DNA from 3 places in the Neotabrizicola sp. VNH66 genome. Region 2 is predicted to be linked to each of the others. Evidence: riboswitches for the same ligand, from Rfam matches in the RefSeq annotation. Region 2 holds a riboswitch; each other region holds the start of a gene.
What was found. A riboswitch is a leader RNA that binds a small molecule or an ion and turns the genes downstream of it on or off. The one in region 2 is predicted to bind cobalamin.
Positions count from the first base shown of each region.

Region 1: it holds a riboswitch for cobalamin, as region 2 does, so the genes downstream of both, ACO2Q5_RS01915 (aromatic ring-hydroxylating oxygenase subunit alpha) here and ACO2Q5_RS14850 (DUF1636 family protein) in region 2, are expected to answer to the same signal.
Region 3: it holds a riboswitch for cobalamin, as region 2 does, so the genes downstream of both, ACO2Q5_RS12745 (TonB-dependent receptor plug domain-containing protein) here and ACO2Q5_RS14850 (DUF1636 family protein) in region 2, are expected to answer to the same signal.

Region 1 is NZ_JBMSDW010000001.1:373,690-381,544, reverse strand. It holds gene ACO2Q5_RS01940 (Hint domain-containing protein) at 1-602, opposite strand, end outside; gene ACO2Q5_RS01935 (SDR family oxidoreductase) at 809-1,591, shown strand; gene ACO2Q5_RS01930 (ABC transporter ATP-binding protein) at 1,667-2,764, shown strand; gene ACO2Q5_RS01925 (hypothetical protein) at 2,774-3,646, opposite strand; gene ACO2Q5_RS01920 (ABC transporter permease) at 3,758-5,425, shown strand; cobalamin riboswitch at 5,499-5,693, shown strand; gene ACO2Q5_RS01915 (aromatic ring-hydroxylating oxygenase subunit alpha) at 5,803-7,041, shown strand; gene ACO2Q5_RS01910 (2Fe-2S iron-sulfur cluster-binding protein) at 7,042-7,855, shown strand, end outside.
Region 2 is NZ_JBMSDW010000010.1:36,068-43,922, reverse strand. It holds gene ACO2Q5_RS14870 (propanediol utilization protein) at 1-726, shown strand, start outside; gene cobD (threonine-phosphate decarboxylase CobD) at 729-1,703, shown strand; gene ACO2Q5_RS14860 (cobyric acid synthase) at 1,700-3,145, opposite strand; gene cobO (cob(I)yrinic acid a,c-diamide adenosyltransferase) at 3,423-4,055, opposite strand; cobalamin riboswitch at 4,092-4,299, shown strand; gene ACO2Q5_RS14850 (DUF1636 family protein) at 4,406-4,768, shown strand; gene cobW (cobalamin biosynthesis protein CobW) at 4,765-5,808, shown strand; gene cobN (cobaltochelatase subunit CobN) at 5,818-7,855, shown strand, end outside.
Region 3 is NZ_JBMSDW010000008.1:1,839-9,693, reverse strand. It holds gene ACO2Q5_RS12755 (ABC transporter ATP-binding protein) at 1-849, opposite strand, end outside; gene ACO2Q5_RS12750 (amidase) at 928-2,376, opposite strand; cobalamin riboswitch at 2,527-2,715, shown strand; gene ACO2Q5_RS12745 (TonB-dependent receptor plug domain-containing protein) at 2,843-4,705, shown strand; gene ACO2Q5_RS12740 (ABC transporter substrate-binding protein) at 4,824-5,588, shown strand; gene ACO2Q5_RS12735 (FecCD family ABC transporter permease) at 5,585-6,565, shown strand; gene ACO2Q5_RS12730 (ABC transporter ATP-binding protein) at 6,562-7,305, shown strand; gene ACO2Q5_RS12725 (adenosylcobinamide amidohydrolase) at 7,302-7,855, shown strand, end outside.

The sequences.
Region 1 (7,855 bases), on a different contig from region 2:
ACCCCGCGCAGCGTGGCGCGGCCCAGCCAGCGCAGCACCTGCGGCCCGTGGTCCCGCGTCAGCACCCGGTCGCCCGGCGACAGGCTTTCAATCGGCACCTGCCGGCCGGAGGCCAGCGCAATCAGCGTGCCCCGCGCGAAAGAGACACAGATCAGGTCCGACAGCCGCGTCTCCTCCGGCGCGGTGTCGATGGCGACCAGAGTATAGCCCGCGCGTTCCGCCATGGGCGACAGCGGCAGGGCATAGGCGGTGCCCGCCACGGTCAAAAGCACCAGTTCCACCTTGTTGCCGTCCGAGGACATCAACGTATAGCGCGCCTCCATCTTCGCGCGCTGGCCGGGCGCGCCGATCTGCGATCCTTCGGCCACCATGGCCTCGCTCCCGGCGGCGGGCCGCGTCAGCACCAGCCGCAGGGGACGGGATCCCTCCTCCAGATCGTAGATGTCGCCGGACTGCACCTCGTCCGGCAGGCCCAGCCCTTCCCCCAGATTCACCCCGTGCGAGACATAGATGTCATCGGCGGCGAAGACCTGACAGGCGTGCCCGGGGGTGGTGGCTGCGGCCGGAAGGGGGGCGGAATCGGGCATGCTGTGAACGGTCATCTCTGAACTTTGCCAGCGGCCCCCACCACTTTCGCAAACAGTCTAGCAAACAGGCAAGGCCGCGGTCAAACCCTTGGTGAAACTGGATTGTTGCGGGAAACACTGACGCCTGTGCCGCGGGATTGTGCATTCTCCTGCCGCGGACGGGGTTTCGCCGGGCGGCGGCGCGGCCTAGTCTTGGCCCGTAAACAGGACAGGAGGTGGATATGGATCTGGGAATTCGGGGCAAGCGGGGCATCGTTTGTGCCGCGTCAAAGGGTCTGGGCCGCGGCTGTGCCGAGGCTTTGGCCGAGGCGGGTGTCGATCTGGTGATCTGCGCCCGCGGGCGTGAGGCGCTGGAGGCGACCGCGGCCGAAATCGCCGCGACCCATGGTGTGAAGGTCACGCCCGTGGTGGCCGACATCACCACCGAGGAGGGCCGCGCCGATGTGCTGGCCGCGGCGGGTGGCACGGTGGATATTCTGGTGACGAATGCGGGCGGGCCGCCCCCCGGCCTGTGGTCGGACTGGAGCCGGGAGGATTTCATCCGCGCGCTGGATGCCAATATGCTGACGCCGATCGCGCTGATGCAGGCCACCTTGCCCGCGATGATGGCGCAGGGCTGGGGCCGGGTGGTCAATATCACCTCCGTGTCGGTCCGGGCGCCGGTGGGCGTGCTGGGCCTGTCGAATTCGGCGCGGGCGGGGCTGACCGGATTCGTTGCGGGCACCGCGCGGCAGGTGGCGCCCAAGGGTGTCACGATCAACAACCTTCTGCCCGGCATGCATGCGACCGACCGCGCCACCGCGCTGGATCAGGGCGCGGCGCGCGCGCAGAACATCAGCGAAGAGGACGCCCGCGCCGCCCGCTGGGCCTCGATCCCGGTGGGGCGCTATGGCACGCGGCAGGAATTCGGCGCGGCCTGCGCGTTCCTCTGTTCGCAGCATGCGGGTTTCATGGTGGGCCAGAACATCCTGCTGGACGGCGGCGCGTCGAACATCACCATCTGATGCTTCGGGCGGCGGACGGGTTGAAGCCGGACGGTCGGGCTGCTAGGGCTTTCCCGACGTTTTCACTTGGTGGACATGCCTGACACCCGCCCGCCCCGAGACCAGACGGCCAGACTGGAGCTGCGCCACCTGTCGCGCGCCTTTGGCGGCCGGGCGGTCGTGGATGATGTGTCGCTGACGGTGGCGCCGGGGCAGGTGACCTGCCTCCTCGGCCCCTCGGGTTGCGGCAAATCCACCACCTTGCGGATGATTGCCGGGGTGGAGCGGCTGGATCAGGGCGAGATTCTGATCGACGGCCGCCCGGTCGCCGGCCCCGGCCTGCACCTGCCGCCCGAGGCGCGTGGCGTCGGCCTGATGTTTCAGGACTTTGCCCTGTTCCCGCATCTGACCGTGGCGCAAAACGTGGCCTTCGGCCTGTCCGGCGACCGCGCGGCCAAATCCGCCCGCGTGGATGAGATGCTGGAGCGGGTGAACCTGTCCGGCTTCGGCCCCAAGCATCCGCATCAGCTGTCCGGGGGCGAACAGCAGCGCGTGGCATTGGCCCGCGCGCTGGCACCGCGCCCCGGCGTCATGCTGATGGACGAGCCGTTTTCGGGTCTGGACAACCGGCTGCGCGACGGCATCCGCGACACCACTTTGGACATCCTGAAAGAGGAAGGTGCGGGCGTCCTTCTGGTCACGCATGAGCCGGATGAGGCGATGCGGATGGCCGATGAAATCGCCCTGATGCGCGGTGGCCGGGTGGTGCAGCGCGGCGCGCCCTATAATGTCTATAACGCGCCCGCGGACCGGGCGGCGGCGGCGTTCTTCAGCGATATCAACGTGATCCGCGGCACCAGCCGGGGGGCGCTGACCGAGACGCCCTTTGGCGCCTTCCTGACGCCCGGGCACCGGGACGGGGCGCCGGTGGAAATCGTCATCCGGCCGCAGCATCTGAAGATCGACTTCGACCGCGCGGGCCGCGGCCCGAACCCCACGCCGCAGGACGGCACGCCCGCCCGCGGCACCGTGCTGCGCGCCCGCTTCATGGGCCATGAATCGCTGGTGGAATTCGGCATGGACCATGACGGATCGCGGCTGACGGCGGCGGTGCCCGGCGTGTTCCTGCCCAGGACCGGCACGGCCTTGTGGCTGATGATCCGGCGGGACCGCTGCTTCGTCTTTCCGGCCTGACCGGCGGCCTCAGGCCTCGATGAAGCTGACACCGGGGATGTCGCGGATCACGCGGATGTCGTCCTGATAGCGGGCGGTCAGTTCGGCCACCAGATCGGGCGTCCAGCCGGGCAGGGTGAAGGACATTTCCACCCGGTCCTCCAGCGCGAATTTCTCCAGAAAGGCCGAGACGATGCGGCGGCGCTGCTGGACCGAGGCGGGCGGATGGCTGGTCATGTAATTGCGCATCCGCGCCAGCCCGTCGGGCGACATGATCAGCGACAGAAGTTCGTCGGTATCTTCCAGAACGGTGCCGTCGTCATGGCCCGAAACCGCCTGCAGCACTTCTGGCCAGATCAGCGGCGTGTCTTCATCGGCCCAGATGACCAAGGGCACCCCGGGGTTCTGGGCCACGATCTGGCGCACCACATCGGACCAGCGGATCTGCAAGGGATCGGTGCCCTCGAAGAATTCCTCATGGCTCTTGGCCTTCTGCTTTTCGAACAGCGCCGGAAGGAATGTGGCGGGGTTGCGGATCGCCAGATGAAACTCTGCCTCGATCTGCGGGAAAATCTGGGTGAAGGCGCGGATGCGTTCCCCGGCAAAGCTGTAAAGCTGGCCGCGCAGCGCCCATTGCGGAAAGGACAAGAAGCTTTCCCAGGACAGGATCAGCCGGTCGGCCACATCCTCGTCCATGATCTGCTCCAGCACGAGGGCCTGCGTTTCCACCGTGGCGGCGGCGCCTTTCAGCTGCACCGCCGTATCGCGCAGCAATTTGCGATAGCGGGTGGGCGCGGGCACCACGATGCCCTGTTCGGCCAGAACGCCCCGGTTCTTCAGCAGGCAGCGGATCAGCCGCTCTTCATCGGTGCAATGGGCGCCAAGGTGATAGACGATGCGCATTCGGGCCTGCTTTGTCATTCTTCACGCGCGGCCCGGGCGGGCGCGGCTTTGCGCTGAATATACGGGGTTTTCTTTACAGGGGAACCGCTTTCCTGTAGCGGAAGGGTCACGATGGCCGAGCAAATCCGTCAACTTCGCGCCCGCCGCCTGCGCGCCCCCGCCCTGCGTCCCGATGTCTGGACGCTGGGCGCGGGGCTGATCGCGCTTCTGGTGCTGGCGCCGGTGGCGGCGGTCCTCTGGATTGCGGCCAACCCGACCGAGAACATCTGGCCGCATCTGACGGCCACGGTGCTGCCGCGCTACATCGGCACCACGCTGATGCTGATGGCGGGGGTGGCGGCGCTGACGGCGGCGGCGGGCACCGGCGCCGCCTGGCTGGTCACGATGTATGATTTTCTCGGGCGGCGCTGGCTGAACCATGCGCTGCTGTTTCCCATGGCGATCCCGGCCTATGTGGGGGCCTATGCTCTGGTCGATGTGCTGGATTATGCCGGGCCGGTGCAGGCCGGGCTGCGGGCGGCCTTTGGCTGGACTTCGGCCCGGGATTACTGGTTCCCGCAGACCCGGTCTTTGTGGATGGCGGTGCTGGTCTTCTCGGCCGCGCTGTATCCTTACGTCTATCTCCTGGCCCGTGCGGCCTTCCGCGAGCAGTCGGGCTGCACGTGGGAGGTGGCGCGCGCCCTTGGCCGCGGGCCGTGGGCCTTGTTCTTCCGGGTGGGCCTGCCCTTGGCGCGGCCCGCGGTGGCGGCGGGTGTCGCGCTGGTGATGATGGAGACTGTGGCCGATTACGGCACGGTCTATCATTTCGGGGTGCAGACGCTGACCACCGGCATTTTCTCCACCTGGCTGAATGGCGGCAATGCCGGGGGCGCGGCGCAGATCGCGGGCGTGGCTTTGTTCCTGATCTTCCTGCTGGTCGCTTTGGAGCGGGTGTCGCGCCGCAATGCGCGGTTTCACCGGATGGGCCGGGCGCAGCGTCCGGTCACGCGGATGCAGCTTGGCGCGGGGCAGGGGGCGGCGGCCTTCCTGCTGTGCCTGATCCCCTTTGCCGCCGGGTTCCTGCTGCCGGTGGGGGTGATGCTGCATCTGGCCGCGCAGGCGCCCGCGCATTGGCTGGCGCCGGGTCTGTTCAGGGCGCTGGCGAATACGCTGATCTCGGGCGGCACGGCGGCGGCGCTGACGGTGGGGATGGCACTGTTTCTGGTCTATGGCCTGCGGCTTTCGGGGCGCGCGGGCGTGCGCGCGGTGCTGCCCCTGACGACTTTGGGCTATGCTACGCCCGGCGCGGTGCTGGCGATCGGGCTTTTGCTGCCCTTGGCCGGGCTGGACCACAAGCTGGCCGATGCGGTGCTGGCGCTGTCCGGGCATGACCCGGGGCTGATGATCACCGGGACGGCAGCGGCGCTGGTGGTGGCCTATGTCGTCCGCTTCTTCGGCGTGGCGCAGGGGGCGGTCGATTCCGCCTTTGACCGGGTGTCGCCCAACCTGCCGATGGCCGCGCGGTCCTTGGGTCGCGGCGCGGGCGGCACGCTGACGGCAGTCTATCTGCCGATGATGCGCGGATCTGTGCTGACGGCGCTGCTGATCGTCTTTGTCGATTGCGTCAAGGAACTTCCCGCGACGCTGCTGCTGCGGCCGTTCAACTACAACACGCTGTCCACCCGGATGTTCGAACTGTCCTCGCTGGAGCGTCTGTCCGAAGCCGCGCCGGCCGCCCTGCTGGTGGCATTGGTCGGGCTGGCGGCGGTCGCCGTGGTGGCCCGCGCCAACCGCGACTGAAGGCGTTTTTCGCAGAAGTCTTTTCCCGTCGTCGTCCTGTCGGAATTGTCGCATTCCGCCGCTGCGGTGCAGCTATCCTGTCAGGGCAAAAGGTGCCGCTGGCGACAGCGGAGAATTGGGAAGCCGGTGCAAGACCGGCGCTGCCCCCGCAACGGTGACGGATGGGGGATGCGGCAAGAGCCACTGGGAGGAGACCTGGGAAGGCGCCGCATCCGGGGGAAACCCGCCCGCCGCGAGCCCGGAAACCAGCCTTTCGCAGGAAAAACCAGCCGCGGGGTGCGGTGGGGCGGCGCGTGGTCTTTTCCGACGCGGCCGTTTCCGGCACCCTGCATGTCAGATCACCCCCGCGCGGGACGGCGCGGGCCCAGGAGGACCCGATGCGTTCGGCCCAGGAAACCCTTGCCCTGATCGGGGGCCGCAAACCCGATTTCGCGCTGGAGCGTGACCTTTACTGCGATCCCGGCGTCTATCAGCAGGATCTGGAGCAGGTCTGGTACAAGGAATGGCTGTTCGCCGTCCCCGCCTGCGAACTGGCCAAGCCGGGCGCCTATGCCACGATGCAGGTGGGCGCCTATCCGGTGGTCATCATCCGCGGCAAGGACAACCGCATCCGTGCCTTCCATAACGTCTGCCGCCACCGTGGCCAGCGGCTCTGCGCCAAGGACAACGGCTCCACCCAGAACCTTGTCTGCCCCTATCACCAATGGACCTATGACCTTGAGGGCAAGCTGATCTATGCCCGCGACATGGGCGAGGATTTCGACGCCTCGAAATACGGGCTGAAGAAGGTGCATTGCGTCGATCTGGGCGGCGTCATCTATGTCTGTCTGGCCGAGGTGCCGCCCCCGATCGCCGATCTGGCCCGCGCTGCCATGCCCTATCTGGCGCCCTCGGGTCTGGCGGATGCCAAGGTGGCCTATTCCTCGACCATCGTGGAAAAGGGCAACTGGAAGCTGGTGATGGAGAACAACCGCGAGTGCTATCATTGCGGCGGCTCTCACCCCTCGCTCTGCCGCACCTATTCCGACAATCCGCGGATGACCGCGATGGACGGCCCCGACAGCGCCAGCCCCGACATTCTGGACCACTGGAAACGGTGCGAGGCCGCGGGCCTGCCGTCGCGCTTTGTGAATGCCGCCGACTTCCAGTGGCGTCTGGCGCGGATTCCGCTGCTGAACAACGCCGAAAGCTATACGATGAGCACGGAACACGCCGTCGAAAAGCGCATGGGGACGATGCCCTTTTACGATGCGGGCAGCCTTCTGATGTATCACTACCCGAACACCTGGAACCACTTTCTGGGCGATCATGCCATCGTCTTCCGGGTGCTGCCGATCAGCCCCACGGAAACGCAGGTCACGACGAACTGGCTGGTCCACAAGGACGCGGTCGAGGGCGTGGATTACCAGCTGCCGAACCTGACCGAGGTCTGGATCAACACCAATGACGAAGACCGTCAGGTGGTCGAGGAAAACCAGAAGGGCATTCTCTCGCCCGCCTATGAGCCCGGCCCCTATTCCCGCATTCAGGAGGAAGGCGTGATCCAGTTCGTCGACTGGTATTGCAACCTCATGACCCGGCGCCTGTCGCCGCGTCCGGCGATGGCGGCGGAATAAATGGCAAAGTCGCGCCTGAACTGGACCAAGGAGCCGTGGTCGGACAGCGAACTGCTGGAATGCGCCATGGTGGTGCCGGAAACCGACGACACCGCCACCTTCACCTTTCGCGCGCCTTCGGGCGCGTGGTTCGACTATCAGCCGGGCCAGTTCGTGACGCTGGACCTTCCCGTGCCGGGCGGCAATGTGCAGCGGACCTATACGATCTCGTCCAGCCCCTCACGCCCCTTGTCGATCAGCGTGACGGTGAAGGCGCAGGCCACCAGCATCGGCACCCGCTGGATGCTGGACCATCTGAAGCCCGGCATGAAGATCAAGGCCTATGGGCCGTCGGGCATCTTCTCCTCGCACCGGCATCCGGCGAAGAAGCACCTGTTCATCTCGGCCGGGTCGGGCATCACGCCGATGATGTCGATGACAACCTGGGCCTGGGATTCGGGCGAGATGCCGGACATCATCTTTGTCCATGCCGCCCGGCGCCCCTCGGAAATCCTGCTGCGCAAGCGGCTTGAAGGCTTTGCCGACCGCGTGCCGGGCCTGAAGCTGCGCTTCACGGTCGAGGAGCCGGACCCGTTCCAAAGCTGGCCGGGCTATCAGGGTCGCCTGAGCCAGATCATGCTGGGCCTGATGGCGCCGGATTATCTGGAGCGGGAGGTGTTCTGCTGCGGCCCCGAACCCTTCATGCAGGCCGTGCGCGAGATGCTGGTCTCCCTGGGTTTCGACATGGCGCATTACCATCAGGAAAGCTTTGGCGCGCCGGTGAAGTCGGAGGCCGATGCGCCGGTGATCGACGATGTGGTGCCCGATGCCGGGG
Region 2 (7,855 bases):
GCCCTTGTCACGCTGCCCTGTGACACCCTGCGCTGCACTCTCTGGCGCGCGCCCGGTCCGCTGCGGCTGTTTCAGCCCGACGGGCGGGTCCTGACCCCGGCAGAGCTGCTCCGCCTGCTGGCCGCGCTTGGCCTGCCTCCATCCGGCGGCCATGTCCTGCATCTGGACATGCCCGTGGCTGCCGGGGCAGGGGCCTCCACCGCGGTGCGGGTGGCCATCGCGCGGGCTGCGGGCATCACCGGGCCGGAGCGGATCGCGCAGGCCTGTCTGGCCAGCGAGGGGGCTTCGGACCCGTTGATGTTCGTCGGTGCCGGGCGGCTTCTCTGGGCCTCGCGTCACGGCCGGGTGCTGGCAAGGATGCCCGCGCTGCCCCGGTTCGAGGTGCTGGGTGGCTTCCTCGGCGCGGGCCAGCGCACCGATCCGGCGGATGACCGCTTTCCCGACATTACTGATCTGGTGGCGGAGTGGCAGGCGGGTCCGCCCGATCTGGCGGCTCTGGGGCGGCTGGCCTCGGCCTCGGCCGCGCGCTGTCTGGCCCTGCGCGGTCCCGCCGCGGACCCCACAGCCGCGCTGGCGCGGCAGTTTGGCGCGGCGGGCTGGCTGATCGCCCATACCGGATCGGCCCGGGGCCTGATCTTCGCGCCGGGTCAGGTGCCCGGCGCAGCGGTTGCGGCCTTGCGGCAGGCCGGGTTTTCGGGGATCACCCGCTTCACGGGCGGGGGATGACGATGCGCGATCACGGCGGCAATCTGGATGCGGCGCAGGCGCGCTATGGCGGCGGACCCTGGGTCGATCTTTCCACCGGGATCAACCGGGTGCCCTGGCCGGTGCCGCCCCTGCCCGGGGATGTGCTGACCGCACTGCCCAAAGCCCCGGCCATGGCGGCGCTGCTGGCGGCGGCACGGACGGCCTATGGCACCGCGGCCCCGATTGTCGCGCTGGCCGGCGCGCAGGCGGCGATCCAGCTGGTGCCGCGCCTGTCTGTGCCGGGGCGCGCCCGTGTGCTGGGGCCGACCTACAACGAACATGCTGCCGCTTTGCGTCAGGCGGGCTGGCAGGTCGAGGAGGTCACCCGCCCCGAGGCCCTGCCGGGTGCCGATCTGGCGGTGCTGGTCAACCCCAACAACCCCGACGGCCGCCTGCTGACCTCCGCCGCGCTGCGCGCGCTGGCCGGGCAGGTGGGGCGGCTGGTCGTGGATGAAAGCTTCGCCGATGCCGATCCCGCCGCTTCGGTCGCGGCCCATGCGGGGACGGATGGGCTGATCGTCCTGCGCTCCTTCGGCAAGTTCTACGGGCTGGCCGGGCTGCGGCTTGGCTTCGCGCTTGGCCCCGCGGCGGATATCGCCCTGATGGCGGCGATGGCCGGGCCCTGGGCGGTCTCCGGCCCGGCGATCCATGCCGGAACGCTGGCGCTGGCAGATACCGGCTGGGCCGCGGCCACCCGCGCGCGACTGGCAGAGGATGCCGCGCGGATGGACAGGCTGGCGCAGGGCCGCGGCTGGTCGCTTGTCGGCGGCACGGCGCTGTTCCGGCTCTATGATACGCCCTCGGCCGGGGAGGCACAGACCGACCTCGCCCGCCACCGGGTCTGGAGCCGCATCTTCCCGTGGTCCCCGACGCTGATCCGGCTTGGCCTTCCGGGGAGCGAGGCCGAATGGGCGCAGGTCGCCCCCGCCTTCACCCCCGGCTTTGCCGCGCCCTAACGGGCCAGCGCCAGAAGGCCCGGCACGTCCAGATGCGCCTCCAGATGCGCAGCAAGGGCGTCCAGCACAGCCTCTATCCCCGCTGCATAGGCCAGCCCCGAAGAGGCCGCGCCAAGCTGCGCCAGCCAGGCTGCGCGGAACGCGTCGTCGGTGAAAAGCCCGTGCAGATAGCTGCCGGTCACCCGGCCATCCGGGCTGGTCGCGCCCTCGGGCCGCCCGTCCAGCAGGGCGAAGGGCCGGGTGCAATCCGCGCCCCCGGTCCGGCCGATGTGGATCTCATATCCCTCGACCGGCAGACCGCTGGCGCAATGGGTGGCGGCAGAGCGGGTCAGCCGCTTGTCCGCCGTCATCACCGTCTCGACCTCCAGAAAGCCAAGGCCCGGGGTCACGCCCGCCGCGCCCTCGATCCCCTCCGGATCGGCCACCGTCCGGCCCAGCATCTGATAGCCACCGCAGATGCCAAGGATATGGCCGCCCCGCCGCCGGTGGGCGGCCAGGTCGATGTCCCAGCCCTGCGCGCGCAGAAAGGCCAGATCGCCGCGGGTGGATTTCGACCCCGGCAGGATCACCAGCCGCGCATCGCCCGGAATGGCACGGCCCGGCAGCACCATCTCGACCGTGACGCCCGGCTCCTGCTTCAACGGATCAAGGTCGTCGAAATTCGCGATCCGCGACAAAGCAAGGCAGGCGATCTTCACCCCGCCGCCCCGCCCGTTGCCGGTCAGATCCAGTGCATCTTCGGCCGGAAGTCGCCCGGCCCCGTGGAACCACGGCAGCACCCCGAACCCGCGCCAGCCGGTGCGCGCCGCGATCAGCGCATAGCCATCGTCAAACAGCCGCGGATCGCCGCGGAACTTGTTGATCAGAAAGCCCTGCACCATGGCGGCATCTTCGGGGTCCAGAATGGCCTGCGTGCCGATGATCTGCGCGATCACCCCGCCCCGGTCGATGTCCCCCGCCAGCACGACCGGCACATCCGCGGCCCGGGCAAAGCCCATATTGGCAATATCGGCGCGGCGCAGGTTCACCTCGGCGGGGCTGCCCGCCCCTTCGACGATCACCAGATCCGCCTGCGCCTTCAGCCGGGCAAAGCTTTCCAGCACCGCCCCCATAAGCCGCGGCTTCAGCGCCGGATAATCCGCTGCCCGCGTGGTGGTCAGCCGCCGCCCCTGCACCACCACCTGCGCGCCGGTGTCCGTCTCCGGCTTCAGGAGGACCGGGTTCATGTCGGTCAGCGGCGCCACCCCGCAGGCCAGCGCCTGCAGCGCCTGCGCCCGCCCGATCTCGCCCCCGTCCGCCGTCACCGCGGCATTGTTCGACATGTTCTGCGGCTTGAACGGCAGCACCCGCAGCCCGCGCAACCGCGCCGCCCGGCACAGCCCCGCCACCAGCATCGACTTGCCCACATTCGACCCGGTGCCCTGAATCATCAGCGCCCGCATCATCGGCCCCCTTGGCGCGGGTTGACACTGCGGGAGCCTCCGGCGGGGATATTTATCGCCAAGATAAAGGCAGCGTCACAGGTCGGCAGCCGCACCTCGGGCCGTTTGCACGGGGGAGGCGCGGCGCCTTTACCTTGGACGGTCATCGGGATCCCTCCCTGTACCGTGTCCCGACCATGGCGCCAAAAGGTTAAGAAACCTTTGCCTTTATCTTGGCACAAATATCCTGGGGGTCCGGGGGTGAAGCCCCCGGCCTTGGCCGCAGGCACCCCCGGCATCAGAATTCCACCCCCGGCTGCGCCTTGATCCCGTCGCGGAACGGATGCTTCACCACCGCCATCTCGGTCACCAGATCGGCCATCCCGATCAGCTCGGGCTTCGCGTTGCGGCCGGTCAGGCAGACATGGGTCATCGGCGGCTTTTCATCGCGCAGGAAGGCCGCGACCTCGGCCACATCCAGATAGTCATAGCGCAATGCGATGTTGATCTCGTCCAGAAGGACGAAGCGGATCGCCGGGTCGCGGATCAGCGCTTTCGCCTTCGCCCAGCCCGCCCGGGCCGCCGCCACATCGCGGGCGCGGTCCTGGGTTTCCCAGGTGAAGCCCTCTCCCATGGCGTGGAACTGGCACAGATCCCCGAAATGCGTGGTCAGAAGCTGCCGCTCGCCGGTGTCCCAGCTGCCCTTGATGAACTGCACCACGGCGCAGGGCATGCCATGGGCGATGCAGCGCAGGATCATGCCGAAGCCGGACGACGACTTGCCCTTGCCCGGCCCGGTATGGACAAGGATCAGCCCCTTTTCGCCGGTCTTTCCTTCCATCATCCGGTCGCGGGCGGCCTTGATCTTCGCCATTTTCGCGGCATGGCGGATGTCGGCAACGGTGCTGGTGTCGCGGCTGTCTTCGGCCATGTCGGCGGCGCTCCTTGACTTTCGGCGGGCCTTGGCCTTTCTGGGGGCCAAGCTGGTTCCTGTCTATGACAGGCGAAGAGGGAATGCGAGTAGGCCCCCAAAGGGCCAAGGCGCAGCCGCCCCCGCGACCGTGACCGGAGTTGTGCCCTTCCAATGCCACTGGCCTCGCGGCCGGGAAGGCGGACGGGCCGGGCCCAAAGCCCGCTCCGCAAGCCGGGAGACCTGCCAGCTTTGGATCTTTTCGGGCGGACGGGGTGTTCCGCGACCGGAGACTGCTGCGGCGTCTCTGCGCGCCCGTCGTTGTCCCGGCCGTATTCCCCCTTTTCGCCCCCCTGCGGAGGGCAGGCGGTATGACGGTAAGACTGCTGGTCTGTGCGACCTGCCGGGCGGGAGAGGCCGTGGAAGACGGCCGTCCCGTGCCGGGCGCGCGCCTTGCCGCCGCGCTGGAGGCGGGCGGTGCCCCCGATGGCGTGGCCCTTCAGCGGGTGGAATGCCTGTCCGCCTGCGGGCAGGGCTGCGCCGTCGCGCTCTGCGCCCCGGGGCGCTGGTCCTATGTCTATGGCCGCCTGACCGAGGCCGACGCCCCCGACATCCTGACCGGGGCCGCGGCCTATGCCGCCGCGCCCGACGGGCTGGTGCCGTGGCGCGAGCGGCCCGCGATTTTCCGCAAGCAGTCGCTTGCCCGTCTTCCCCCGATCGGAGAGCCTGAATGACCGACCTTGCCAAGATTCCCGTTTCCGTCATCACCGGCTTTCTCGGTTCCGGCAAGACGACGCTGATCCGCCATCTGATGCAGAACCCGCAGGGGCGGCGGCTGGCGGTTCTGGTCAATGAATTCGGCACGCTTGGGGTGGATGGCGACATCCTAGCCGCCTGTGCCGATGAAAACTGCCCGGCGGAGAATATCGTCGAGCTGGCGAACGGCTGCATCTGCTGCACCGTCGCCGACGACTTCATCCCCACGGTCGAGGCGCTTTTGGCGCTGCCCACGCGACCCGATCACATCCTGATCGAAACCTCGGGCCTTGCGCTGCCGAAGCCGCTGCTGAAAGCGTTCGACTGGCCCGCGATCCGGTCGAAGATCACCGTCGATGGCGTGATCACCCTGGCCGATGCCGAGGCGGTGGCGGCAGGCCGCTTTGCCCCCGATCCGGCCGCGGTGCAGGCGCAGGCCCTGGCCGACCCGGGCGTCGATCATGAAACCCCGCTGTCCGAGGTGTTTGAGGATCAGATCGCCTGCGCCGACATCGTTCTGCTGTCCAAGGCCGATCTGGCGGGCGAGGCGGGGCTTGCCGCCGCACGTGCCGTGGTGGAGGCCGAAGCGCCCCGCCGCCTGCCGATCCTCGCCATGAGCGAGGGCGTGATCGACCCGGCGGTGATCCTTGGGCTGCATGCCGCCGCCGAAGACGACCTTGCCGCCCGCCCCAGCCACCATGACGGCGCCGATGACCATGAGCATGATGACTTCGACAGCACGGTGATCGACTTGCCCGAAATTGCCGATCCCGAGGCGCTGGCCGAAGGCATCCGCCGTCTGGCGCGCGAACAGCACATCCTGCGGGTGAAGGGCCATGTCGCCGTGACGGGGCGGCCGATGCGCCTGCTGGTGCAGGCCGTGGGCGAACGGGTGCGCCATCAGTTCGACCGGCCCTGGGGCGATGCGCCCCGGCACTCGCGGCTGGTGGTGATCGCCGAGCATGACCACATCGACCCGGTGGCCATCCGCGCGGCTCTGGCGCAATCCGGGGTCTGAGGCGCCGCGATGCATGTTGTCTTCCGCGAAAGCCACGGGCTGGAGGAAACCGCAGTGCCCACCGATCTGCGGCAATCGCCCGCCGATCTGCTGGTCCTGTCGTTTTCCGACAGCGACCTTGGTGCCTTCGCGGCGGGCTGGCACCGGGCGCGGACGGCGGGCCAGCCGCTGCCCGGCTTGCGGCTGGCCAATCTGGTGGCGCTGCGGCATCCGGTTTCGGTGGACACATGGGCCGAGGCGACGGCGGCAGGCGCGCGCGGCATTCTGGTGCGGCTGATCGGCGGGGCGGGCTACTGGTCCTACGGGCTGGCCACCTTGCAGGATCTGGCCCGCCGCCGTGGCATTGCGCTGGCCGTGCTGCCCGCCGACGGGCGCGAGGATACGGCGCTGGACGCGGCTTCGACCCTGCCCGTCTCGACCCTGCGGCGGTTGCAGGCTTTGTGCGATGCCGGGGGCGCCGTGGCCGCACAGGCGGCGCTGGCGCAACTGTCGCTGGCGGCGGGCCTGTTTGCCGGACCGGTCCGCGGCGCCAAGACGGTGCCGGAGTTCGGCTGGTATGACCCCGCGCTTGGCGTGACGGCGGGGCCTGTGCCGGGCGACCGCCCCGCCGGTGTGGTCTTCTACCGCAGCTATCTGACCGCGGCCGATACCGCCCCGTCGGATGCGGTGATCCGCGGATTGCGTGACCGCGGATTTGCCGCGCAGGGGCTGTTCGTGCCCTCGCTGAAGGCGCCGGGCGCGGCGGACTGGTTGAGCGGCGCACTGGCGGGGTTGCGCCCGGAGCTGATCTTCAGCCTGACCGCCTTTTCCGCCCGGGGTGAGGACGGAGGCTCGCCGTTGGACGGGCCGGGTTGTCCGGTGTTCCAGCTGGCGCTGTCCACGGCCCGGCGGCGGGACTGGGCCGGGTCAGAGCGCGGGCTGTCGCCCGCCGATCTGGCGATGCATGTCGTCCTGCCTGAGGTGGACGGCCGGATTTTCGCCGGCGTGGCCAGCTTCAAATCCCCCGGCCCGCGCGATCCGGATCTGGAATTCTCGCGGTTCTCCCACCGGCCGGAGGAGGACCGGATCGCCGCTGCGCTGGACCGGGCGCAGGGCTGGCACCGTCTGGCGCAGACCCCGCCCGCGGCGCGGCAGCTGGCGCTGGTGCTTTCCACCTATCCCGGCCGGGCGGATCAGATCGCCCATGCCGTGGGGCTGGACGCCCCGGCCTCGGCCCGGGCGGTGCTGGCGGCGCTGCAAGGGGCGGGCTATGCCACCGCGCCGGCCGCGCCACTGATCCCCGCGCTTTTGTCCGAAACCCTGCGCTGGCCGCTGGCGGACTACCGCGCTGCGCTGGACCGCCTGCCCGCGGCGCTGCGCGACGATCTGGCCGCCGCATGGGGCGCGCCCGAGGCGGACCCGGCCTGCCGCGACGGCGCCTTTCACTTCGCCGCCACCCGGCGCGGCGCGGTTCTGGTGGCGCTGCAGCCGGAGCGGGGCGATCGCCCCGTTCGTGGGGAAGATTATCACGACCTGTCCCGCGTCCCGCGCCATGGTTACGTGGCCTTCTACCTGTGGCTTCAGGCACAGGGCCTGCATGCGGCGATCCATATGGGTGCGCATGGCACGCTGGAATGGCTGCCGGGCAAGGCGGTGGCTTTGTCGGCGACCTGCTGGCCCGGTGTGCTGGCCGGTGCCTTGCCCTTCGTCTATCCGTTCATCGTCAATGACCCGGGCGAGGCCGCGCAGGCCAAGCGGCGGATCGGTGCGGTCACGCTGGGCCATCTGCCGCCGCCGCTGGCCCCTTCGCGCCTGCCCGTCGCGCTGGAGGGGCTGGAGCGGCTGCTGGACGAATATTCCACCGCGGACGGGCTGGACCCCTCCCGCCGCCGCCGTCTGATCGCCGACATCCGGAGCTTGGCCGCGGCTTTGGGGATCGAAGACGATCTCGCCCTCCCGCGGGAGGCGACACCGGCCGAAGCGATCACCCGGATCGACCGTTTCGTTTGTGACCTGAAGGACAGCCGTTTCGGTGACGGGCTGCATGTCTATGGCGACGGGGCCGGAG
Region 3 (7,855 bases), on a different contig from region 2:
CACATGTTCTGGCCGGACGGCCAGTGTCACCGTGCCTGCCCGCGGGGCGCTGGCGGCGATGACCGGGCCGGATCCCAGCCTGACGCCGCCGGGCACCGTCACCCCGGGCAGAAAGTTCGTCTCGCCGATGAAGCTGGCCACGAAGCGGTTCACCGGCCTTGTGTAGATGTCGCGCGGGGCGCCCACCTGTTGCAGCTTGCCCGCCGACATGACGCCGATCCGGTCGGACATCGTCAGCGCCTCTTCCTGATCATGGGTCACGAAGATGAAGGTGATCCCGGTCTCGGTCTGCAGCCGCTTCAGCTCGGTCTGCATTTCCTTGCGCAGCTTCAGGTCCAGCGCGGACAGGGGTTCGTCCAGCAACAGGACTTTCGGCTGCGGGGCCAAGGCGCGGGCCAGTGCCACCCGCTGCTGTTGCCCGCCCGACAGCTGGCTGGTCTTGCGCCCGGCCATCGCCTCCAGCTTCACCAGCGCCAGCATCCGCTCCGTCGTGGCGCGCACCTCGGCCCGCGGGCGGCCCAGCATTTCAAGCCCGAAGCCGATGTTCTGCGCCACGGTCAGATGCGGGAACAAGGCATAACTCTGGAACACCGTATTCACCGGGCGGCGGTTCGGCGGCAGGGTGGAAATATCGGTGCCGTCCAGCAGGATTTCCCCGCCGGTGGGCATTTCAAACCCGGCGATCAGCCGCAGAAGCGTAGTCTTGCCACAGCCGGAGGGGCCGAGGAGGGTAAAGAACTCTCCGCGCCGGATATCGACCGAGACATCATCCAGCGCCCGGACCGCGGCGGCCCCCTGTCCGAAGGCCTTGATCACATGGCGGGCCGAGATGGTGACGTCATCGCTCAAGGCGGGGCCTCTCCGTTGCCGGTCTTTTGATCATATTGGGCGGCGCATGACCCGCTTGGCAAGCGAATCGTGCAGGGCTCAGCCCGCCATCGGTGCCCTTTTTGCCGCCCAAGGCGCCGCCCGCTCGATTTCGGCGCAAAGCGCGATCAGTTCCTCATCCGCGCCGAAGGGGGCGGCCAGATGCACGCCGATGGGCAGCCCGTCCGAGGACCAGCCAAGCGGCAGGCTGGCCGCGGGCTGGCCGCTGGCGTTGAAGATGGCGCAGAAGGGCGAATAGTCGAAAATGCCGCCCGGCCCGATGCGGAAGCCCACGTAATCTTCGGTCTTATGGGCGAAGCGGCCCACGCGGGCGGGCGGTTCGGCCAGAGTGGCGGTCAGCAGAATGTCCGGGCCGGTCCCGTCTTCGGGGCGGAAGAACGCGGCCATTTCACGCCCGAAATCATGGATTTCCTCTACGGCTTCCAGATAGCGGGTCGGGTGCAGCGTCTCGGCATGGGCGACGGCGCCCCGGCCCACGGCTTCGACCAGATCCTCGGTCAGCACCCGGCCTTTCAGCGCGGTGCGGATCGACAGGGCGCTGCCCACGCCCACGATATCGGTCCAGGCCCGCATCATGCCGGGCACATCCGCCACCGGGCGACCGGGTTCGACGTGATGGCCAAGCGCCTCCAGCAGGCGGCCGGCGGCGTGGACCGCCTCGGCCACTTCGGGGTGGATCGGCTGGCCGGTCAGGGTGGTGTCGCAGATCGCCACCCGCAGCCGCCGCGGCGGGCGGCTGATCGCCTGCGCATGGCCGCGGGCAAGGGGCGGCGCCCAATAGGGCGCGCCGAGGTCCGCGCCTTCGCAGGCGTCCAGCATCGTGGCCGTGTCGCGCACGGATCGGGTCAGGAAGCCGTCGATGGCCATGCCCGCCCAGCCCTCGCCTGAGAAAGGTCCGTCGGGCAGGCGCGCACGGGTGGGTTTGAACCCGAAAAGCCCGCAGCTGGAGGCCGGGATGCGCACCGATCCGCCGCCGTCCGAGCCATGGGCAAAGGCCACGATCCCCGCCGCCACCGCGGCTCCCGCGCCGCCCGAAGACCCGCCCGAGGTATGGTCAAGGTTCCACGGGTTCCGTGTCGGCCCGCCATAGACCGCCGATTCTGTCGCCGCCCCCACGCCGCCTTCGGGGCTGGTGGTGCGGCCGAAGGTGACGACGCCGGTGGCGCGGATGCGGCGGAAGATGTTGCTGTCGCCCTTGTGGCGGGTGTTGGCGAACAGCCGGCTGCCGTTGTGGGTGGGAAAATCCACCGCCTCGCAGCCCAGATCCTTGATCAGGAACGGCACGCCCCGGAAGGGACCCTGCGGCAGGCCCGCCGCGATGGAGCGCCGGGCCACCTGTTCCTGCATCAGCACGACCGCATTGATGGCGGGATTGCGCGCTTCAACCGCGGCCAGCGCGGCATCCAGCAGCTCATCCGGGCTGACCTCGCGGCGGGCCACCAGCCCCGCCAGCTCGGTGGCATCCGTTGCGCCAAGATCTCCGATCATCGCCGATTCTCCTGTTTGTTGGGGACATGCTGACCGCAGCCGCCGGGCCGGTCCAGCCGGGATGCGGCCTGCCGTGGCCTGATTGCGCCGCCTGCGGCCCGCGCAGCGACACTGCGCCTGCGCTGCGCTTGACAGTTCCGTGATCCCGCCGCAGGAAGGGGCACCTTCGGTTCCGGGCCTGCCCGGATGAAAAGGGAACGCGGTGCAACTCCGCGGCTGCCCCCGCAACTGTAAGCGGCGAGTGCGGACGGAACATGCCACTGGGGCCGATTTCCCCGGGAAGGCCCGTCCAAACCCAGACCCGCAAGCCAGGAGACCTGCCGAGGTGATCACCCTTTCCGCCGCGCGGGGTGCGCGGAGGAGGGCGGGTTTCCGCCAGAGGTGACGTATCACCGTTCTGGCGGCCCATGGTCCCGGAGCAGATCGCATTTCCGGCGGGTCCCCCGCTGAACCGGAGACACCACAGATGCAGGGCATCTCGCGCATCGCACTTCTGGCGGCACTGGCCGCCACCCATGGTGGCATGGCCACCGCCCAGACCGACGACGACAGCGTTCTTCTGGGCACGATCACGCTCTCCGCCTCGACCCTGCCTGTCTCGCTCAGCGAGACGGGGGCCACGGTGAACGTGGTGACCGCCGAGGATCTGAAGAAATCGGGTGAGCTTTCGGTGGCCAGCCAGCTTGCCCGCATTCCCGGTGTGTCGATGTCGCGCAACGGCGGGCTTGGCACCTCCACCGCGCTGCGGCTGCGCGGGCTCTCCGGCCCCTATATCGGTGTCCGCATCGACGGGCTGGATGTGGCAGACCCTTCGGGCACCCAATGCGCCTATGACTTCGGTTCCACCACGATGGGCGGCATCAGCCGGATCGAGGTTCTGCGCGGCTCGCAATCGGCGCTGTTCGGCTCCGAGGCGATCGGCGGCGTGGTCGAGATCACCAGCTTCCGCGCCACCGAAGAGGGCACCGCGGGCGAGATCGCGCTGGAGGCCGGATCGCATGGCACCTACAGCGGCACCGCCTCGGTCGGCGTCAAGACGGAGCGGGCGGAACTCTCGTTCTCGGTGAGCCGCACGGTAACCGACGGTTTCTCGGCCTATTCCGGCGGGACCGAGGATGACGGCTTCCGCTCGACCAATGTCACCTTCTATGCCGCCTACGATCTGACCGATGACATCCGGATCGGCGCGAACGGCATCTGGCGCAAGTCCTTTACCGAATTCGATGATCAGACCGCCGACCAGCTGAACACCGAAGACGGGCTGCTGAAGGGCGGCCGGGTCTTTGCCGAATTCGACACCGGGGCGGTCCGCCATGCACTCTCGTTCGCGCGCACCGTGACGGAACGGGACTATGCCTATCCGGCGGGCTGGTATTCGACGACCACCTTCGACGGCAGCCGGGACCAGCTGGCCTATAACGGCAGCTGGACCGCCAACGACCAGATCAGCCTGACCTGGGGCGCGGACCGCACCAAGGAAACCTTTGACGGCAGCAGCACGTCGGGCATTGTTACCGATATCGACACGGGAGAGGCCACCACGAAATCGGTCTTTGCCGAACTCCTTTATTCCCCGAATGACACGATCGACCTGTCGCTGGCCCTGCGCCATGACGATCACAGCACCTTCGGCGGCTATGACACCGGTCGTCTGGCGCTGGCCTGGCATGCGACGGATGATCTGATCATCCGCGCCGTGGCCTCCACCGGGTTCCGCGCACCCTCGCTTTATGAGCTTTACAGCACCTATTACGGCAATCCTGCGCTGAAGCCCGAAACCAGCCGCAGTTTCGAGCTGGGGGCCGAATATACCTTCGGCAACGGCGCCACGCTGCAGGCGACGCTGTTCGATACCGAGATCGACGACAAGATCCAGTGGGCGGGCGGCAGCTACAATCAGGTGCCCGGCACGACCCGCACCAAAGGGGTAGAACTGTCGGGCCAGACGCAGATTGCAGAAGGCTGGAACCTGTTCGGCAACTATACCTATACCGATGCCTATACGGTTTCGGGCGCGGTGGAGAGCGTGGCGGTTCGGGTGCCGCGGCACGACCTGACCCTTGGGGTCGAGGCGCAGGTGACGGACCGGCTGTCGGGCCTGTTCACCGTCCAGCATGTGGCCGATTTCTACGATAACGGCATCTGGCCCGCGCCGACCTCCAAGATGCCGGACTACACCGTTGCCAATATCTCGCTCAGCTATGAGGTCAACGACACGACCGCGGCCTATCTGCGTGTCGAGAACCTGTTCGATGAGACGTATGAGACGGTGCGCAACTATGCCCAGCCCGGCCGGTCGGTCTATGTGGGCGTCCGCACCTCGTTCTGATCTGCGCCTTGCAGGGTGCGCCGGGGCGGTCTGTGCCGCGCTGGCGGCCCTTGGTGCCCTGCTGCCGTCTGGGGCGGCCGGGCAGGGCGCCATCGGGTCCGGGGCGGCGGGCGTTCCCTTGCCCGCTGCCCCGGCCCGTGTCGTTTCCATCAACCTTTGCACCGACCAGATCGCCATGATGCTGGCGGCGCCCGGGCAGCTGGTCTCGGTCAGCCATCTGGCGACCGATCCTTTGTCCTCCTCCATGGCGGAGGAGGCCGCGGCCTGGCCCGCGAACCGCGGCGGGGCGGAACAGGTGTTCCTGCTGCATCCCGATCTGGTGCTGGCGGGCGAATATACCTCGGCCGCGACGGTGGACCTGCTGCGCCGTCTGGGTGTGCCGGTGGTCCGGGTGCCGGTCGTCTCATCGCTGGAACAGGTGCCGGACCAGATCCGTCTTGTGGCCGCAGCCATGGGTCGGGGGCCTGAGGGAGAGGCGCTGGCTGCCGAATTCACATCCGGTCTGGCCGCCCTGCGCAGCGATCTGCCGCCCGCCACCGCGGCACTGTATTATCCGAACGGCTATACCAGCGGGGCGGGCACGCTGGCCGATGACGTGCTGGCGGCCACCGGATTTCGTAACATCGGCGCCGAGGCCGGGTTGACCGGCGGCGGCACCCTGCCGCTGGAGCGGCTGGTGATGGCCGCGCCGCAGGTGATTGTCACCTCCACCCCTTATCCCGGTGCCTCGCGCGCCGAGGATATTCTGGTCCACCCGGCGCTTGCGGTGCTGCGGCAGGGGGCGGGGCTGGCCTCCACCACCGATGCCGACTGGGTCTGCGGCACGCCGCATATCCTACGCGCGGTCGCCGCGATGAAAGCCGCGCGGGAGGCGCTGGAATGAAACTGTTCCTGTTCCTTGTCCTGCTGGTTCTGGCGCTGTTCGCGGCCTCGCTGCTGATCGGTCCGGCGGGTCTGGGCCTTGGCGAGAGTCTTGCCGCGCTGTTCCGGGGGGAGGGCGGGCCGGTGGTGCTGGTGATGCAGGAAATCCGCCTGCCGCGCGCCGTGCTGGGCCTGCTGGCCGGGGCGGCGCTTGGCCTGTCGGGTGCGGCGATGCAGGGCTATCTGCGCAACCCGCTGGCCGAACCCGGGCTGATCGGCGTTTCCGGCTCGGCCGCCTTGGGCGCGGTTCTGGCACTGCAGACCGGGCTGGCCGGGGTCTTCGCGCTGGCGCTGCCATTGTCGGCGCTGGCGGGGGCGGGGCTTTCGGTTCTGCTGATCCTTGCGCTGGCCGGGCCGCGGGGCGGGGCGCTGGCGCTGATCCTTGCGGGGGTGGCGCTGTCGGCGCTGTCGGGGGCGCTGACCTCGCTGGTGCTGAACCTGTCGCCCAACCCCTTTGCCGCGATGGAAATCGTCTATTGGATGATGGGATCGCTGGCCGACCGTTCGATGGCGCATGTCTGGCTGGCCGGGCCGTTCATCGTGGCGGGGATGGCGGCGCTTTTGTCGGTGGGCCGGGGGCTGGACGCGCTGACCCTGGGCGAGGATGCGGCGCAGTCGATGGGCGTCAACCTCAACCGGCTGCGGCTGGTGGTGATCTTTGGCACCGCGGCGGCCGTGGGCGCGGCGGTGGCGGTGGCGGGCGCCGTGGGCTTTGTCGGGCTGGTGGTGCCGCATATCCTGCGCCCCTGGGTCGGGGCGCGGCCGTCGCGGCTTTTGCCCGCGGCGGCGCTTGGCGGGGCGGCGATGCTGCTGGCCGCCGATATCGCCACCCGGCTGATCGCGCCCGACCGTGACCTGAAGCTGGGCGTCCTGACCGCCATTGTCGGCGCACCGTTCTTCCTGCATCTGATCTGGCGCCTGCGGAGGGTGGAGGCATGACGCTGCTGTCCGTCCAGAACCTGACCCTGCGCCGGGGCACCTGCCCGGTGGTGGACGGCGTCACCTTCTCCGTGGTCGCGGGAGAGGTGGTGGGCCTGATCGGCCCCAATGGCGCGGGCAAGACCACGCTTCTGCGCGGGCTTCTGGGGCTTTTGCCGGTCGAGGGGCACTCCTCCCTCTCTGCCCTGTCCGCGCGGGAGCGGGCGAAGGCCGCGGCCTTCCTGCCGCAGGGGCGCGACATCGCATGGCCGGTCCGGGTCGAGACATTGGTGGCCCTTGGCCGCAGCCCGCATGGCGCGGCCGACCCGGCGCATCCGGCGGTGGCGCGGGCCATCGCACGCATGGGACTGGAGGGGTTTCGTGCCCGTCCCGCCACGCAGCTGTCGGGGGGCGAACAGGCCCGCGTCCTGATCGCCCGCGCCCTGGCTCAGGAGACACCGCTTCTTCTGGCCGATGAACCCGGCGCCGGGCTGGACCCGGAGGCGCAGATCCGCACCATGCAGGTCTTCCGCGATCTGGCGGGGGAGGGGCGGTCGGTCGTCGTCTCGATCCACGATCTGGGGCTGGCCGCGCGGCATTGCACCCGGCTCCTGATGCTGCACCGGGGCCAGCTGGTCGCCGATGGCCCGCCCGCCGATGTGCTGACGGACGACAGGCTGGCGCAGGTTTTCGGCATTCGCGGCTTTCACGCCAACACGCCCGATGGGCCGGTGTTCCAGCCCACCGGGGTGGTGCGGTGATTTCGGTTAGCCTGCACCGCCCGTGGCTGGTGGCGCGGCTGCCGGGGCCGATGCGGGTGCTGTCCCATGCGCCCTTTGGCGCGGGGTATAGGCAGACGGACACGGTCCTTTGGCGGGAGGTGCGCAACGCCGATCTGACGCCGGATTTCGATGCCGAACACTGGTTTGCCGGGGAAATGTCCTGCGCGCCAGTGGCGGCGGGCGTGGGCATGCTGACCTCGCGCGATGTGGGGACCTGGGATCAGGAGCGGGCGACGGTGGAGGGGATCACCGCCGATTGCGTGGTGACGCTTGGCCTGTCGAATGCCGAGGCGGTCGGCCACCGCCTGCCGTGGCATCCGGCGGATTACGGCACGATCAACCTTCTGGTAGCCACCGATGCCCCCCTGACCGAATCCGCCCAGCTGGAGGCCCTGGCCATCGCCGTGCAGGCCCGGACGGCGGCGGTGATGGATCTGGACCTGCCGCTTGCCACCGGACGGGCCACCGGCACCGGCACCGATTGCGTGGCTTTGGCCTGCCCGCCGGGGGATCTGCGCTATGCCGGTCT